DNA from 2 places in the Caballeronia sp. LjRoot31 genome. Region 1 is predicted to be linked to the other one. Evidence: riboswitches for the same ligand, from Rfam matches in the RefSeq annotation. Region 1 holds a riboswitch; the other holds the start of a gene.
What was found. Region 1 has a riboswitch for cobalamin ahead of cobW (cobalamin biosynthesis protein CobW). Riboswitches for the same ligand answer to the same signal wherever they lie in the genome.

Region 1 (8,665 bases):
TACAACACGCCCTTATGCGCCCTCGCGAGCAAACCCGGCGAAAAGCGCACGCCGCCGTCGCGCAAGACAGCTTCGATATCCAGCGAACCGATCAACTGTTCTTCGCTTGCCCCCAGCGGCAAAGTCACGAACTGCCCTTCGGGCAGCAGTTCGGCAAGCGCGCGTGCAGTCGTCGATTTCGCGGTCCCACGCGGACCGCTGACCAGCACGCCGCCCAGCGCCGGATCGACCGCGGCGAGTAAAAGTGCTTGCTGCAAGGGTTCTTGAGCGACCAATGCGGCAAACGGGAAGATGAATTCGTTCACGTTCGTTGCCCTTCGAGTTGCTGTTCGGCGTCCAGCAGATGGCGTTCGATCTGGTCCTGATACGCGCCTGGACTTTGCCATAAGCCGCGCTGCATCGCTTCGGTCAAACGCTCGCAGATCGAGTGCAGCGCGTGCGGATTATGCTGCTGCATGAACTCGCGGGTGTCGGCGTCGTTGACGTAGGCGTCGGCAACAAGCGCGTACTGATGATCCGATACGACCCGCGCGGTGGCATCGTAACCAAACAGATAATCTACCGTTGCAGCGAGTTCCGACGCACCCTTGTAACCATGCCGCTTCACGCCGTCGATCCATTTCGGATTGACGACGCGCGAGCGGATCACGCGCGAAATTTCTTCCTGCAACGTGCGGATGCGGGGCGCGGCCGGATTACTGTGATCGGGGTTATACGCTTGCGGCTGGGTACCCGAAAGATGCCGCACGGCCGCCACCATGCCGCCCTGGAACTGGTGATAGTCGTTCGAATCCAGCAAGTCGTGTTCGCGGTTGTCCTGGTTCTGCACCACCACGTCGATGGTCGACAGGCGCGCGCCAAAGGTGTCGCGGGCCTCCACGCCATCGCCCTTTTGCGAATACGCATAACCGCCTGAACTTTGGAAACCGCGCGCGAGATCAGCATCGTTTTGCCATTGCTTGGCGTCGATCATTTCCTGCAAACCCGCCCCGTATGCGCCCGGCTTGGTGCTGAATACGCGCCAACCCGCGCGCAAGCGCGCTTCCTTCTCGTCAAGTCCGCGCGCCATGTGTTCGTCGCGTTCACGCATGATGCGCGCACGGATCGGATTGATGTCTTCGGCCTCATCGTTGAGTTCGGCCACGGCTTGCACGGCGGCATCGAAGAGATGCATCAGGTTGGCGAACGCATCGCGGAAAAATCCCGACACACGCAGCGTCACGTCAATGCGCGGGCGATTGAAAATGGTGATAGGCAGGACTTCGAAATCAGTCACGCGATTGCTGCCCGCCGCCCACTTCGGTCGCACGCCGATCAGCGCCATGGCTTGGGCGATATCGTCGCCGCCGGTGCGCATGGTGGCCGTGCCCCATACAGACAAGCCGATCGCGCGCGGATAGTCGCCGTGCTCCTGAAGGTGGCGCTCGATCAGCAGGTTGGCCGACTTCAGGCCGAGCGTCCATGCTGCGCGCGTTGGCACGGCGCGGGTATCGACGGAGTAGAAATTGCGGCCAGTCGGCAACACGTCCGGCCTTCCACGCGATGGCGATCCGCTCGGGCCCGGCGGCACAAAACGCCCGTCGAGACCGCGTTGAAGCTGCTTTAACTCTTGCGGGCCGCAAGCGTCGAGCCGTGCGAGCAAGTCGCCGTTCAGGCGTTTGAGTACCTGCGATGTGTTCGGCCCCGCCGTGTCGGATGGCTTGTCGAGCAACGACGTTGCGAGCAGTTCGAGACGCTCGCGGGTGTCGCCATGATGGCGCCACGGTGCATCGATCACCGTTTCGAGTTCAGCGGGACGAGGACCTGTCCACGGCGCGCTCCAGTCGGCATCGAGGGGATCGAACGTGTCGCCCAGATTCAAGTCGCGAGCCAGTGCGGTGAGCACGCTCGCGTTCGCGCCTTGCGCGTCGCCGGTTGGATAACGGCCGAGGGCAAGCAGGGTATCGCGGCGTTGCACGCCTTGCGGCGACGCACCGAACACATGCAGGCCATCGCGGATCTGCGCCTCCTTGAGCTCGCATAAATATGCGTCGGCGCGGGTCAGTAATGCATCTTCAGTATTGGAATCGCGAGGTTTATCGAGTCCGAGTTCCTCATGTAACCGATGTTCAACAATGCTCGCCAGAATCGTCTTGCGCAGGAGTTTCGCGCGGCGCGGGTCGACCATCAGCGCTTCATAATATTCGTCGACCTGACGCTCCAGATCCTGCAGCGGACCATAGTTTTCAGCGCGCGTGAGCGGCGGCATCAAGTGGTCGATAATGACCGCCTGCGCCCGCCGCTTCGCCTGGCTACCCTCGCCCGGATCGTTGACAATAAAAGGATATAGATGCGGCATGGCGCCCAGCGTCAGGTCAGGCCAGCACGACGCGCTCAATGCAACGCTCTTGCCCGGCAGCCATTCAAGGTTGCCGTGCTTGCCGACGTGAACGATCGCATCCACGTTGAATCGCAGCCGCAGCCAGAAGTAGAAAGCGAGATACGCGTGCGGCGGCACGAGCTCCGCGTCGTGATAACTCGCGTAGTCGCCGCGCTCACGCGAGCGCGCCGGCTGGATGCCGATGAACACATGCCCGCAGCGCCAGCCCGCGATCATGAAGCGGCCGCGCCGGATCGTGGGATCGCTTTCGGGCGGTCCCCAGCGCGTATTCAACTCCTGCTGGACGTTGTCCGGCAGCTTCGCGAAAGCGTCGAGGTAATCGTCAAGCGCGAGGCTTTGCAACGCGGGACGCAAGTTGCGAACCACGGGATCATTCGTCACGCCCGAGGTTAGCGCCTGCATCAGCGCGCCACCATCGGCGGGAATGTCATCCACTCGATACCCTTCTTTATCGAGCATCGAAAGGATGTTGACGACGGACGCGGGTGTATCGAGACCCACGCCATTGCCGATGCGGCCTTCACTCAGCGGATAGTTCGCGAGCACGAGCGCGATGCGTTTCTCGGCATTGTCGAGTTGCCGCAAGCGACACCAGCGTTGGCTCAACTCGGCCACGAAACGCACCCGTTCTAGATCGGGCTGATATCGCACGACATCCACCTGCGTGATCTTGCATCGATACGCGAGCCCCTTGAAGCTGATCGCGCGGGTGATGATGCGGCCATCCACTTCCGGCAGCGCGACATGCATGGCGACATCGCGAGAATTCAGCCCGTGGTTATCCTTGAGCCAGTCTTCGCGATTGCCCCCGCTAAGGATGACTTGCAGTACCGGCGCGTCGCCCGCGAGTTCGAAAGGCACAGGGTCGTCTATGACGCCGGCAGCAAACGAAGTCGTGTTCAGCACCAGCGACGCACCGTGATCCGCGCAAAGCTGCTGCACGACTTCGCGACTCAACGGGTCTTTCAGCGACGCCATCGCGATCGGCAGTGGGTTGAGGCCCTGCGCTTCCAGGGCCTCGATCAACGCATCGAACACATCCGTATTGCCGGACTGCAAATGGGCCCGGTAGAACAGCACGGCGACGACGGGCGCACCTTGAACCCAACGCGTTCTCCAGTCGTCAATGGTCGCGATCTGCCGCGCCGGATGATAGATTGCCACTGCCGGCAGCGGACTCGGTGCACGCGCTTCACGCCCATACCCCAACGCCCGAAACGCGATGCAACGAAGAAACTCTTCGGCATTTTTCGCGCCGCCCTCACGCAGATAACGCCAGAGCTGGTCGCACAATGCGGGCTCGGCCGTACTCTTTGCCACGAGGTTCGGATCTTCCTGCAGATCGCCGGAAAACATCACGAGCATCTGGCCATGGCGGCGCGCGAGCGTGGTGATGCTCTCGATTCCGTAAGGCCAGTACGCTTCGCCGCCAAGGTGATCGATAACGATCACGCGTGCATGTTTCAGCACGTCGTCGACGTAAAAATCCACCGATGCCGGTTGTCGCAAGAACGCCTGATTGGCGAGCCGCAGCGCTGGAAAGTCTGCTTCCAGATGCGGCACGACGCTCGCGAGTAGCGAGAGCGTTGTGTCGGCCGAACTGAGCACAACGATCGGCGCAGGCGTCTGGTCGATACGCATGACGCCGGCTGCGTCGTCGACAAAACCGCCGGGCGTCGTGCGTAGCAGATGCATGGATCAGGCCTGTACGGGTGCGTTGGCGAGCGCGGCAACCAGTGCTTGTTGCAGACGCGGCTGATCGAGATCCTCACCAATCAGCACGAACCGGCTGGTCTCGCTGGCGGCTTCTTCAGCGGTCCAGCGGCGGTCGAAGTAGGTATCGAAGCGCTGGCCTACACCCTGCACGACAAGCCGCATTGGCGTGCCCGGCAACGCCGCAAAACCCTTCACGCGATAGATCGTGTTTGCATCGACCAGTGAGCGCAGCGCGGCTACCACGGCGTCGCGCGACTCGACCCGCGCTTCCACCACGACTGAATCGAAGTCGTCATGATGATGATCGGCGTGGCCTTCGTCGTCGACGGAACCATGATGATCGACACGCAAATGAATAGTCGTTTCCGATGCCGCCTCCAGTCCGAGCAGCGCATGCAGATCAAGCTGCCCCATCTGCGCCGGCACGATCTTCACGCCTGCCGGAATCTCGCCGCGAATCAGCGCTTCCACCGCACGCTGCTGCGTTTCATCGATCAGATCGGTCTTGTTGAGAATCACCAGATCCGCTGAAGCAAGCTGATCTTCAAACAACTCATGCAGAGGAGACTCGTGATCGAGATTCGGATCGGCGCGGCGTTGTGCGTCGACAGCTTGCGGGTTCGCCGCGAACTGGCCGCTTGCCGCCGCCGGACCGTCGACCACGGTCACGACAGCGTCCACGGTGAATGCATTCTTGATGGACGGCCAGTTGAAAGCCTGCACGAGCGGTTTGGGTAACGCGAGCCCAGAGGTTTCGATCAGCACATGGTCGATCTGATCACGCCGCTCGACGAGTTGCTCCATCACCGGATAAAACTCTTCCTGCACCGTGCAGCAGAGACAGCCGTTCGACAGCTCATACAGATTCGGTTGATCCGTGGCGCTTTCGTCCTCGCAGCCGATGTTGCAGCCCTTCAGGATCTCGCCATCGATGCCCAGTTCGCCGAACTCGTTCACGATCACCGCGATCCGCAGCCCTTTCGCGTTTTGCAGGATGTGCCGCATCAACGTGGTCTTGCCGCTGCCGAGGAAGCCCGTTACGACCGTGACCGGGATTTTGCGCATTTGCATCCGTTGCTCCGTAGTATCGATTGGCTGCTTGCTGCCGGAATGCGTCGCCCTTTCCTGAACCAAGCGAGCAATGAAATGCGCGCGCGGATGTCGCGATGCAGGATGGCAATCCGGAAAAGCATGGTGAAAAGTGTCGACCGTATGCCGCATCCCCGCGACAAACGTCCGCTTCAGGTGTTGACTCGTTCCGGCCGGTATCCGGGCTGGCGAAAGTGCCGCTTCACCTTCCCACATGATGTATCCATGCAGTGGTTTTTCGAAGCCGGCTTTACCGTGCGAGGTGGCGTGAATCAGGGTAAAACCACGTCGCGCGATTTTCACTTACCGTTGCGGGGGCAGCGCAGGTTGGCACGGCCGGGGTTCCGGCAACGCTTCCTGCTTCCCGTTTAACTGCGCGCAGCAGAGACCGCGCGCGAGCACCAGAAACTACCGCGAAGTCTAGGCTGATGGGGGGTTAGCGTCAAGGTTTGGACAGCGCCTGAGTGTAGGTTCAGGCCCTGCCTGCGAACGAGAAATCTTGCCGGTGCGCGCGCACTAAACCTGCACTGCGGGCCGGTTCCAGCCTGTAAAAGCCCAGCGCAACCAACACCCGCTGTGCTATCTTTGGCCCGCGTCTGGTGCTCACGCGCGCTTTTCCCGCGCGCGTAGTTAAACGGGAAACAGGATGCACGCGCGCTTATTTTCAAGGCCCAAGGCTCAAGGCTTACGCTTGAGAGGCCTCACGCGCCGTGTCGACAAAAACCTGTGCTGTCCCCGCAACGGTCAAGCGACCCGCGCCCGCTTCGACTGACTCTCATTCGTGACTCTCACTCATGACTCTCATTCGAATCGAGCGTTCATTTCCTCCACAGCCACTGCTCCAGCGAGCGGGAAAACGAGCGGAATGCGGTCGCCAAGCCCGGATACCGGCCGCTCTAGCTGTAATAGCGCGCCGGACGCCGCATCCGCGAGGGACGGATGAAGGACGTAATGCTTATATCGTCTTACATGAATCCAATTTTGCAACGCTTGCGCCCGCTCTCGCTCCAACCGTTCTGCTCACTACGCAGCCTGTTTCCGGGTCGTGCCAACGAGGCGCAATCATGAGCACGCCCGCCCGCGTCTGGCTGATCGGCGCCGGCCCCGGCGACGTCGAGCTGATGACGCTCAAAGCCGTGCGCGCGCTGTCGGAAGCCGATGTCGTCCTCGTCGACGACCTCGTGAATCCCGATGTGCTGAAGTTCGCCCGCGCCAACGCGGTCATTCGTTACGTCGGCAAGCGCGGCGGACATCCGTCTACCCCGCAAGCGGCGATCATCGAAGACATGCTGGCCCATGTGCGCGCCGGCCACGTCGTCGCGCGGCTGAAAGGCGGCGATCCATTCGTCTTCGGGCGCGGTGGCGAAGAGGTCCAGGCGCTGCATGCGGCGGGCGTGCAAGTGGAGGTGGTCTGCGGCATCACGGCGGGCATTGCCGCGCCGGCCGCCGTCGGCATTCCGGTCACGCATCGCGATCACACCATGGGCGTCGTGTTTGTCACCGGCCACGGTGCCAGCCGCGAAGCGGGCGACCATGCAGCCGAGCCCGACTGGCGCGCGCTGGTCGCGACGAAAATGACGCTGGTCGTGTACATGGGCGTACGGCGGCTCACGGATATCACCCACGCATTGGTCGATGCAGGGCTCGATCCGGAGACACCGGCTGCCGCCATAGAACGCGCTACACGTCCCGATCAACGGCATCTGCGAGCGCCGCTCAGGCATCTGGCGGAAGCGGTGGAGCGCGCGGGAATCGGCGCACCGGCGATCGTCGTGATCGGCTCGGTCGCCGGGCTGGGGATTGCGAGCGCGCTGGATTACGTCGCGCAGCAATCATGAGCACATGGGTCATCGGCATAGGCTGCCGGCGCGGTGTAAGCGTCGAACAGATTCATGCCGCCGTGTTCGCGGCGCTGGGGACGCGGTCGCTGGCGAGCACTCGAGCGCTGGCATCGATTGATAGCAAGAAGGACGAAACCGCCCTGCTCGAATTCGCCGCTCGCCACGGTTTGCCGCTGCAATTTTTCTCGAAGCAACGCATCGCGCAGGTTGAAACCAGCGCGTCGGAACGGGTTCAGGCGCTGCTAGGCATCGACGGCGTCTGCGAACCCTGCGCGCTGCTCGCGTCGCGCAACGGGCGAATCATCGTGCCAAAAAGAGTGACCGATGGCGTGACCGTCGCGATTGCCGAAGACGACCTCGGACAAGAAATCAAACAACAAACTGACAACCAGAGAACATGATGAAAACGGACGAAGAATCGCATCTGCGCATGACCCAGCGACGTAAGGAAGGTCACGAGAAAAAGCAGGCCGCCGCCGCGCGCGAGAAGGGCCTCCTGATCGTCAATACGGGCACGGGCAAGGGTAAGACCACGGCGGCCTTCGGCATGGCCGTACGCGTGCTCGGACACGGCATGCGGCTCGGCGTGGTTCAGTTCATCAAGGGCGCGCTGCATACGTCCGAACGCGATTTCCTCGGCGCAATCGCGAACTGCGATTTCATCACCATGGGCGACGGCTACACGTGGGACACGCAGAATCGCGATGCCGATATCGCGACGGCTCGCCGAGGCTGGGACGCCGCGCGCAAGATGATTGAAAGCGGCGAGTATCAGATGGTCGTGCTCGACGAGCTGTGCACGGTGCTCAAATACGAGTACCTGCCACTCGACGAAGTGCTCGCGGTGCTCACCGCGCGGCCCGAGATGCTGCATGTGGTTGTGACGGGCCGCCATGCGCCCGAGGCGCTGATCGAAGCGGCCGATCTTGTGACGGAGATGCGTCCGATCAAGCATCCGTATCGCGAGCAAGGGGTGAAGGCGCAACGCGGCGTCGAGTTCTGACGTGCGCGCCTGCCCCGCTTTATTCATCAGCGCCCCCGCGTCGAACCAGGGCAAGACCACCGTCACCGCCGGTCTCGCGCGCTATCACGCACGGCTTGGCTTGCGGGTACGGGTCTTCAAGACCGGCCCCGACTTTCTCGATCCGATGATCCTGGAACGCGCGTCCGGCGCGCCGGTGTATTCGCTGCATTTGTGGATGGTCGGCGAAAGCGGCTGCCGCGCGCTGCTCGCGCAAGCAGCAGACGAAGCCGATTTGATCCTGATCGAAGGCGTGATGGGCCTCTTCGACGGCACGCCCAGCAGCGCCGATCTCGCGGCCACGTTCGGCGTCCCGGTGCTCGCCGTGATCGGCGCGCACGGCATGGCGCAGACCTTCGGCGCAATGGCGTTCGGGCTCGCGCGCTATCGCGCAGATCTGTCCTTTCACGGTGTGCTCGCCAATCGCGTGGCGTCGGCACGGCATGCGCAAATGTTGAGCGAAGCCATTCCTGAAGGCATTCGATACTGCGGGCATCTGTCGAGCATCGACGACATTGCGCTACCCGGGCGGCACCTGGGCCTCATGCAGGCAGCGGAGGTGGCCGACATCGATACGCGGCTGGATCGGGCAGCAGACGCCATCGGCGAAACAACGTT
Region 2 (8,665 bases), on a different contig from region 1:
CTCATGAGCGGAGGCACTTTGGTCGGATACGTTACCAGAGGACCTGCTTGATCGTGTGGCGGGGGCGGGATGACGAACTGCCGTTGTCAGGATCAGGAAACATCCCGAAGTCCGGGCTCACCTTTCAATCTCGAAAGGACCGCGCGAGCGCCAGGGACGCCGAAGGTTCGAACGTGAAAGGAAGTCATTCAGCGCCGCACGGCGCCTTTGGTCCCGCATACGCACCCGTGCCCTCGCCGTCATCTAAGCATTTTCCCCTACGTGCAAATCGCTTGACTACGAAAAAATGGCAACCTACATTTTGATCCTGTTCATACATGTACTTTTTGGAACGAATAGGTAGGTCAGCTTGTTCACTGCCGTTGCACGTCCACTATTTTTATTACCGGGGGGGTATATGAAGCTGGGTCGATACGCTGCATGTGCAGCGTTGTTGTCGTGTAGTTACGCTCATGCGGATTCTGGCGTGACGCTTTACGGTATCGTGGATGAATTCTTTCAGTATGTGAATACTGGCAATCACTACACCGCCGCCGTCGGATCAAGTTCCGAATGGGCCAGTCGTTTTGGATTAAAAGGCTCCGAGGATATTGGTGACGGCAATAAGGTCAACTTCCAGCTCGAGAACGGTTTTAATCCGAATGACGGCACGTTCGCTTCCACGGGACAGATGTTCAACCGGCAGGCGTGGGTGGGTTTATCGGGTAACTGGGGTGAAGTGAGACTGGGCCGCCAAAACTCGCCCGTCTTTTACGACCAGGGTTATCTGGATGCATTTGGCGCCGCGACCCAGGCGTCCGGATTCAGTAACTTGATGACCTACGTCGTGCGCACAAGTAATACCGTGTCGTATCAGTCACCGGTCATAGGAGGCTTGCAGGCGGGCGTATATGCTGGTTTTGGCGATGCCGGCGGATTGCGCTCGGCGGGTTCGAGTTATCAGGCCGACCTCCAGTACAACAGCGGCCCGATCGCGGCTACCGTGGCATGGCAAGCCGTGAAGAACGCCACCAACTCCTCGACCGATACCGCTGTTGAGGCCGGCGCTTCGTACACCATCCAGAAGGCGACGATTTACGCCGGTTATGCCGCCAGCAGATGGACGGACATTAATCTGAATGTCGACGTTTATGGTGTTTCCGGTAAATATCAATTCACGCCGTCCGTATTTGTTTCGTTAGGCTATACCGCGTTGCATGATAAAACCGCTGCCGCCAATAATGCGAACCAGATTGCCGCACTGGCTCAATATGATCTATCTAAAAGTACCAGCGTATACGGCACGATTTCTTATCTGACCAATCACAATCAGGCGTCGTATACGTTGGCTGGATCAGCGAATTCAGGTTTACCGCTGGCTAATCCCGGCGCCAATCCGCACGGCATCTCGATTGGTATGTTCCATAAGTTCTAGATTTCATGTTTGGCAAGACGCATGAAAACATGTTCATACATGTTCGCATAAACTCATTTCCTTTCTTTCGACGCTCAGGACAGAAAGATCACCACGATCGGGGGCGCTGCAATGAAAAAACGTTCGAACAATGTGGGCGCCTCAAAAGCGGAAATGGTCGCCGCGACGATCCAGGACGAGATCTTGACCGGGCGCTTGCCGTACGGCGTCCTGCTGGAAAGCGAGAGTGAGTTGGTGCAGCGGTTCTCGGTCAGCCGAAACACGGTTCGCAAGGGTCTTGAGGAACTGATGAATACGGGCCTGATTACCCGCAAGGTCGGCGTGGGTTCGTTTGTCACTTACAACGGTCAGACGCTGGATAGTGCGCTGGGCTGGTCAAAGGCGCTCGAAACGGCGGACGGCGGTGCTCAAACCCGGTTGCTGCAAATCCGGGTGATCCAGGATGAAAAGCTCGCCGTTCAACTCGCGCTGCAACAGCCTGCCTTTATCGCAGTGGACCGGTTGCGGGTGTTGGCGGACTCGGAACGGCCGATTTCGCTCGAACTCAGCCGGATTCCGTTCTCCGACCGGCTGGCGGACCTGCCGTTGCAGGGGTTGATCGGCGGCTCCTTGAACCAGACCTTGATCGAGTACGGCATGGCTGCGGATCACGGCGAAGAATGGGCGGAGGTGATCGGGCTCGAACAAGCCGACGCCGACATCCTGAAGCACCCGCCGGGCAAGTCGTTCCTGCGCACCCGTCGTCTCACGCGTGACAAGAACGGCAACCCGGTCGAATACGTCGTCAGTCTGCTCGATCCCGCCTATTTTGGATTGCACCTGGAGTTTTGAACGTGCCTTGGGGCGGGCGAGCAAGGACAGATGGATTGACCGCCCATTGTGTCGCTTCCATGCAGCCGTTGCTGATGCGCTAAGAGGCGCCCGCCTGGGAAAGATCACCGCGCTTGATGATTCACTAAGTTGTATTAACTAGTTACTGCCGCAGCCTGTGCTGCTTGAGTTCAACTTGATTGCCGGGAGTCCATGAAATGGCATTGATCGATAAAATACTTAAACGGGCGTTGACGTGCGCAATGGCAACAGCCGCCCTGGCTTCGTTTGCCGTGCACGCCGAAGATGTCCACGTGCTGAACTGGAAGGGGTATGGCACGGATGAGCCCTGGGCGCTCAAGGAGTTCGAAGCGAAGACCGGGTATCACGTGGTCAACGACTTCTTCAACTCCGAGCAGGAAATGCTCACCAAGCTGCGTACCAACCCGGGCGCGTACGACGTGGTGATGGTCAACAGCGCGTTCAACCAGCAAGCACGCGAACAAAACCTGCTTCAGCCTATCGATGTGACGGGGATGTCGAACGTCGCCGACCTGAACCCCAAGATGCGCCATTCTCATTTGCTGGAGATTGGCGGCCAGAGCTACGGCATTCCGTGGGTGTGGGGCGTGACGTCGTTTGCTGTCAACGACACAAAGGTCCATCCGGTTCCGGACACCATCCAGGCGCTGTGGGACCCGGCGTACAAAGGCCATGTCGGCATGCGTGACGACGCAATCGAAGCGGTCCAGTTCGCAGCGCTCGCAACGGGCCAGAATATCAACGACATCAAGAATCTCGATGCCGTCAAGGACAAGCTCAAGGCGCTGACCGGGCAACTGAAAACGTTCTGGAGTTCAGAGAACGACTGGAACCAGTATGTGGCGTCGGGGGTGTTTTACATCTCCACGTATTGGAGCGGATCAGCCGCACGCGCGCGCAACAAGTTCAACCTGCCGGTCACCTTCGTGATCCCGAAGGAAGGGGCGATCGGCTGGCTGGATTCCCTGTCGATTCCCAAGGGCGCGCATAACGTCGCCGGCGCGAAAGCCTTCATCAACTACATGATCGATCCTGGTTTCTACACGCAGTGGGATTCCCGTGTCGGCGCGCCGGTCTCGGCCAACGTCAAGGCAGTTGCAGCGTTGCCGGCCGACGCGTTCAACCGTGCGGTGCTGGCGAATCCGGCGGTGCAGTCGCGGATCCAGTTCCAGGAGCCGATCACCGACGACAAGCGCAAGGCTTACCTGCAGTTATGGCAGGAAATCAAGGCCCAGGCCGACTGACGACGTTCAAGGAAGTGCCATGAAATTTGCCCTCAGTTCGCCGCAAGGCCGACCGCTGGTTCGCGCCATGACGCTGGCCGGACCCGCCTACGTATGGCTCCTGCTAGCGGTGTTCCTGCCTTTGTCGGTCATGCTGTTCTACAGCTTCATGTCCGACGTGCCGACGAGCGGCGGCAACTGGTCGCTGACGTTCCAGAACTACCTGACGTTCTTCGATGAACCGCTGTATCGGAAGCTGATGGTGCGTTCGCTTGGACTCAGCGCCCAGGTCACGCTGATCTGCACGGTGCTCGGTTTTCCGTGCGCCTACATGCTCGCGAAAGTAATACGTGGACGCACGCGTGAAGCGCTGTTCCTGCTGATCATCCTGCCGTTCTGGAGCAACGGGCTGGTGCGGATATTCTCCTGGAACATGGTACTGCGCAGTGGCGGACCGGTGGACTGGGTGCTTAATCATCTCTGGCCGTGGACAGTCAGCACCGACCTGATGTTCTCTTATCCGGCAATCGTGATCGGACTGGTGCATTCCTACTTGCCGTATTCGGTGCTGACCGCTTATCTGAGCCTGCAGGCTATTGACGACTCCCTGATCGAAGCGGCTCGTTCAATGGGCGCGGGACGCGTGACCATCCTGCGCCGGCTGATCCTGCCGCTTGCGATGCCCGGCATGCTGGCGGGCGCCGTGTTGACCTTCGTGCCCGTGGTGGGAGCCTTCATGGAACCGCGGTTGCTCGGCGGGCGCAAGGGCACGTTCATCGGCACGGTCATCGAGGACCAGTTCGTTGCCGTATTCAACTGGCCGCTCGGCGCTGCATTGTCGTTCACGCTGCTGGCCCTCGTGCTGGCAATCCTGTTTGCCGGCATGCGGCTCTCGCGGAGGAAGGACAAATGAAGCAGGACAACACCATCGGGTCAATCGAGTTGGACACGCCGGCTGCCTCCAACGCGCCGCATACACCGCGTCGCAGGACGTGGACCGTGGGTGCATCGCTTGGGGCAATCGGCTACGGGTACGTCGTGGTCATGATTGGCTTTCTATATTTGCCGATTTTGGTCATGGCGTTGATGTCGGCTAACGCGTCGCCGCTTTATGAGTTGCCGTTTCATTTCACCACGCACTGGTATCAGGCGCTCGCCGAGGACGGCGTGCTGAAGGCGGCGGCGTTCCGGAGCATCGAGATCGCGCTGTGGACCACGTTGTTGTCCACCATTCTCGGCGTGATGGCGTCGCTGGCATTCTTTCGATACGACTTCGCGGGCAAGCGTTTCCTGCAAGCCATGCTGTTCCCGCCGATGGCGATCCCCTGGCTGATCACGGGCACCGCGATGCTGATTTTCTTCTTCGCGATCGGTATCGGGCGGGGCTTGCACGCCATCCTGCTCGGTCACGTGGCGCTCGCGTTGCCCTACGTGATCATCGTGGTCGGCGCGCGCTTGCGCACGTTCTCACCTGAACTGGAACTGGCCGCCCGTTCGCTTGGCGCGAGCGGCTGGCAGATCACGTGGCGCGTGACCTTGCCCGCGATTGCACCTGGCGTGGTGGCAGGGGCCTTGTTTGCATTCGCCGTGTCGTTCGATCAGTTCGTCGTCTCGTACTTCCTGTCCGACCCGGGCGAGACCACGCTGCCGGTCGAAATATACAGCGCGATCCGCAAGGGCTTTACGCCCGAGATCAACGCAATTTCAACCATCATCATTGTCGTGTCGATGGGCACGATGTTGATCGTGTCACGGCTGTATCGATTTGGTGGAGAGCAATAATGGCCGAAGTCAACGTAATCAAGGTATCGAAGCAGTACGGCGAATCACGCGCGCTGGACGACGTATCCATCCGTTTCGCGGAGGGCGGCCTCTATGGGCTGCTCGGACCGTCAGGCAGCGGCAAGACAACGCTCCTGCGCATGATTGCCGGCTTTGTGTTCCCGGACAGCGGGCAGATTCGCATCGACGATCAGCCGGTCGAACGCTTGCCCGTGGAGCGGCGGGAGATCGGCATGGTGTTCCAGAACTATGCGTTGTTCCCAAATATGAATGTGGCCGACAACGTCGCATTCGGGTTGTCCGTGAGGCATGTGGACAAGAGCGAGATCAAGCGCCGGGTGGGGGAGGTGCTGGATCTCGTGCAACTCGGCAGCCTGCACGCACGCGGGATCAATCAATTGTCGGGCGGGCAGCGCCAGCGCGTCGCACTGGCGCGCGCCATTGTGACGCGTCCTCGCGTGTTGCTGCTCGACGAACCGCTGAGCGCGCTGGACAAATCTTTGCGAGTGGACATGCAGGTCGAATTGCGCCGCATCCAGCGCGATGTCGCGATCACGACCGTATTCGTCACGCACGACCAGGAAGAAGCGCTTACGTTGAGTGATCGTGTAGGTATCCTGCGCGATGGACGATTGATCCAGGAAGGGACCGCACGCGAACTCTACGATCAACCGGCCAGCGAGTTCGCCGCCACTTTTCTCGGCGATGCCAACATTCTCAACGGTCGACTGGAGACCGGTGGCATGCGCATTAACGATGGCAGCTTGATTCGTTTCGGATCGCGCTCCGCTGTATCTGGTCAGATGAAGTGTGCGGTACGTCCCGAGAAAATCGCGCTCCAGCGTGCAACGGGCGCGGCCGCGCCGAGCGCGCATAACCGGCTGACGGCACAGGTTGCCCATCACGTCTTTGCCGGTGTGAATACAACCTATATGCTCGACTGGTGCGGCCAGCGGCTCAAGGTCCATGTGCAAAACTCCGGCGAGGACCTGATCCCGGTCGGCTCGCAAGTGACGTTGAGTTGGTCGCCCGACAGCACGATCCTGGTCCACTAAGGAGCTTTCAAGATCCGCATACCCTCTGGCGCGGGGCAGGGGATAGTAATTCCGTTCGTCCTGGGTCTAGTCCGGGAGATCAGGCACATGTCGGATCGGAGGTGGCGCGCTCAGAGTCCCACCCCCGACCGTCTCCAACGTGATTGCACTCAATACGCAAATATTCCGAAAGGTCGCTGGCGATAACCAGCAGGCATGAATCTCGTGCTGCCAGGGGCACCCGCACCGCCGGTTACTCAATAACCCCGACTTGATAGTGTCGATGGGGATTCGGAAGTAAAATGCGCGCATACGACTCGTGGAAGCTGGTGTAAATCCAGCACGGTCGCGCCACTGTGACCGGTTTCAGCACAAACCGGAAGTCAGACCTCGGCGTCGTATACCTCTTTTCTGACTTTGGGGCGCGCACTCCCCGGGAGACAAACATGACCGATGACCGATACTGCCCGCGATCCTGGCTTACAGCCAGAGCGGCATCCCCTCGATTGGCCCGCCTAGACCCACATAGACCCGCATAAGTGAATTCGGCTGCCCGCTTGGGGCGTGATCGATTGCGCAGGCGAGGTGGGCATCAGCGGTTCGCCAGGACCAGCACCCGAGACATGGGCGCATCTGCCGCGCGAGAGAACTCACCGCCACTTAAAAGTGCCTTGGCCGCTGCGCGTCATCGCGGGTTGATCTCGTCTATCGCGTGGACGGCAGGCCGGTGACGCCTCCAGGGAGGCCCGCGTTTCGTCATTGCCGCCATCCGAAATCGACATGCTGCGTTTGCGCTCGCAGCACGTCGTCCAATCTTCCAATAAAAAGGTTTTCCCCGTATGAAGTTCCGTCATTTCATCCTCACCTCTGCGTTGACGGTTTCGGCATGGCAGGTCGCGCAGGCCGCGGACGACTCGTCGTTTCCGCAGCCGGAGCAGCTTCCGGACGCAGCCACGCTGCCGAATATTCTCGTCACCGGCGACATGCAGCACCTGCCGCAATCGTTCGATCAACGCTATGCGTCGACGCAGGTCCTGACCCGCGCGGATCTCGACCGTTTGTCGCCGAGTGACCCGAGCATCACGCAAGCCCTCGCCACGTTGCCAGGCGTCACTATTTCACAAAACGGCGGCCCAGGATCTTCTGCTGCCGTCAGCATTCGTGGATCATCGGGAAGTCAGGTTGCGGTGTTCATAGATGGTATCCGCGTTGGTTCTGCGACTACGGGTCAAGCCGAGTGGGCCGACCTTCCGACCTCCGCCTTTGACCGTGTCGAAGTGATCTCAGGACCGGCGGCCGCTTCATTCGGTGCGGACGCGGTGGGCGGCGTCGTGCAACTCTTCACGAACCGCGCGGCCAATCAACCCAACCAGACTACGATTTCAACAGGCGGTGGTTCGAACAAAACGTTCGATACACAGATCCGCACTTCAGGCAGTATTTCGTCCACGGGTCCGCTCGCGGCACTGGCCGGACTGACCTATTCCTTGGGACTGCACGACTACAATACCGCGGGAATCGATGCGACCCAGCCCGGGGCTTACGGGCACGAGGATGGCCGCAACCCGTACCATGCTCAGGACGTGGATGCGCGTTTAGGCTATGCGCACGACAACTGGTCGATCTCCACATTCGCGCTCTATCACCGGTCCGATCTGTCCTACGACAATGCCGGCGGCGATAACCGGCAGCTTGATCATCAACTGACGACCGGCGTTGCGTTTCATCTGGACATCACGCCGTTCACGCAGTTTGACCAGTCTGTCGGCTACTCCACGGATCGACAGTTCCTCTATGCGAACAACCCGGCCATCCCGACCGATGAGATCGACTCGACGCGCTTAAGCACGTCGACCTCGCTGACCCATCAGGAGCGTGGTCAAACGCTCTTCAGTCTGCCACTGTCCGGTGAAACCAAGCTCGCCTACGACTTCACCCGCGAGCAAGCCTTCCTGCCGGTCGACATCCCCACGGGCGTGCCGACGCGCAACGATTCAGCCGTCTCGCTCCATCAATCAGTCACGCTCGGCGCGTTGACGGTGTTCCTGGCGGGACGCCACGAGATCATCCAGGGCCGGTCGATCAATACCGGCAATGTTGCTGTCGCTTATGCAATTACGCCGGTTTATACGGCACGCATTTCGTATGGCAACGCATTCCGCCTGCCGACTTTTAACGACCTGTACTACCCGGGTTACGCGAACCCTAATCTGCAGCCTGAGCGCAGCGATACGGTCGAGGCAGCGCTTGACGCGGCCTCTTCGTTCGGTACCTTCACGGCCGCTGTTTATGACACCCGCGTGCACGACCTCATCACTTACGACTCGGTGACCTTTCTGCCCGTGAATGTAGGCCGCGCG

Region 2: another riboswitch for cobalamin. It lies ahead of ACSQ8V_RS09755 (TonB-dependent receptor domain-containing protein); the one in region 1 lies ahead of cobW (cobalamin biosynthesis protein CobW).

The regions. Positions count from the first base shown of each region.
Region 1 is NZ_CAXURX020000002.1:986,738-995,402, reverse strand. It holds gene ACSQ8V_RS22850 (ATP-binding protein) at 1-305, opposite strand, end outside; gene cobN (cobaltochelatase subunit CobN) at 302-4,075, opposite strand; gene cobW (cobalamin biosynthesis protein CobW) at 4,079-5,167, opposite strand; cobalamin riboswitch at 5,340-5,606, opposite strand; cobalamin riboswitch at 5,766-6,095, shown strand; gene cobA (uroporphyrinogen-III C-methyltransferase) at 6,250-7,023, shown strand; gene ACSQ8V_RS22830 (cobalamin biosynthesis protein) at 7,020-7,427, shown strand; gene cobO (cob(I)yrinic acid a,c-diamide adenosyltransferase) at 7,427-8,029, shown strand; gene ACSQ8V_RS22820 (cobyrinate a,c-diamide synthase) at 8,031-8,665, shown strand, end outside.
Region 2 is NZ_CAXURX020000001.1:2,205,039-2,213,703, reverse strand. It holds gene ACSQ8V_RS09785 (porin) at 398-1,414, shown strand; gene ACSQ8V_RS09780 (GntR family transcriptional regulator) at 1,526-2,245, shown strand; gene ACSQ8V_RS09775 (ABC transporter substrate-binding protein) at 2,443-3,510, shown strand; gene ACSQ8V_RS09770 (ABC transporter permease) at 3,530-4,402, shown strand; gene ACSQ8V_RS09765 (ABC transporter permease) at 4,399-5,271, shown strand; gene ACSQ8V_RS09760 (ABC transporter ATP-binding protein) at 5,271-6,326, shown strand; adenosylcobalamin (AdoCbl) riboswitch at 6,600-6,752, shown strand; gene ACSQ8V_RS09755 (TonB-dependent receptor domain-containing protein) at 7,145-8,665, shown strand, end outside.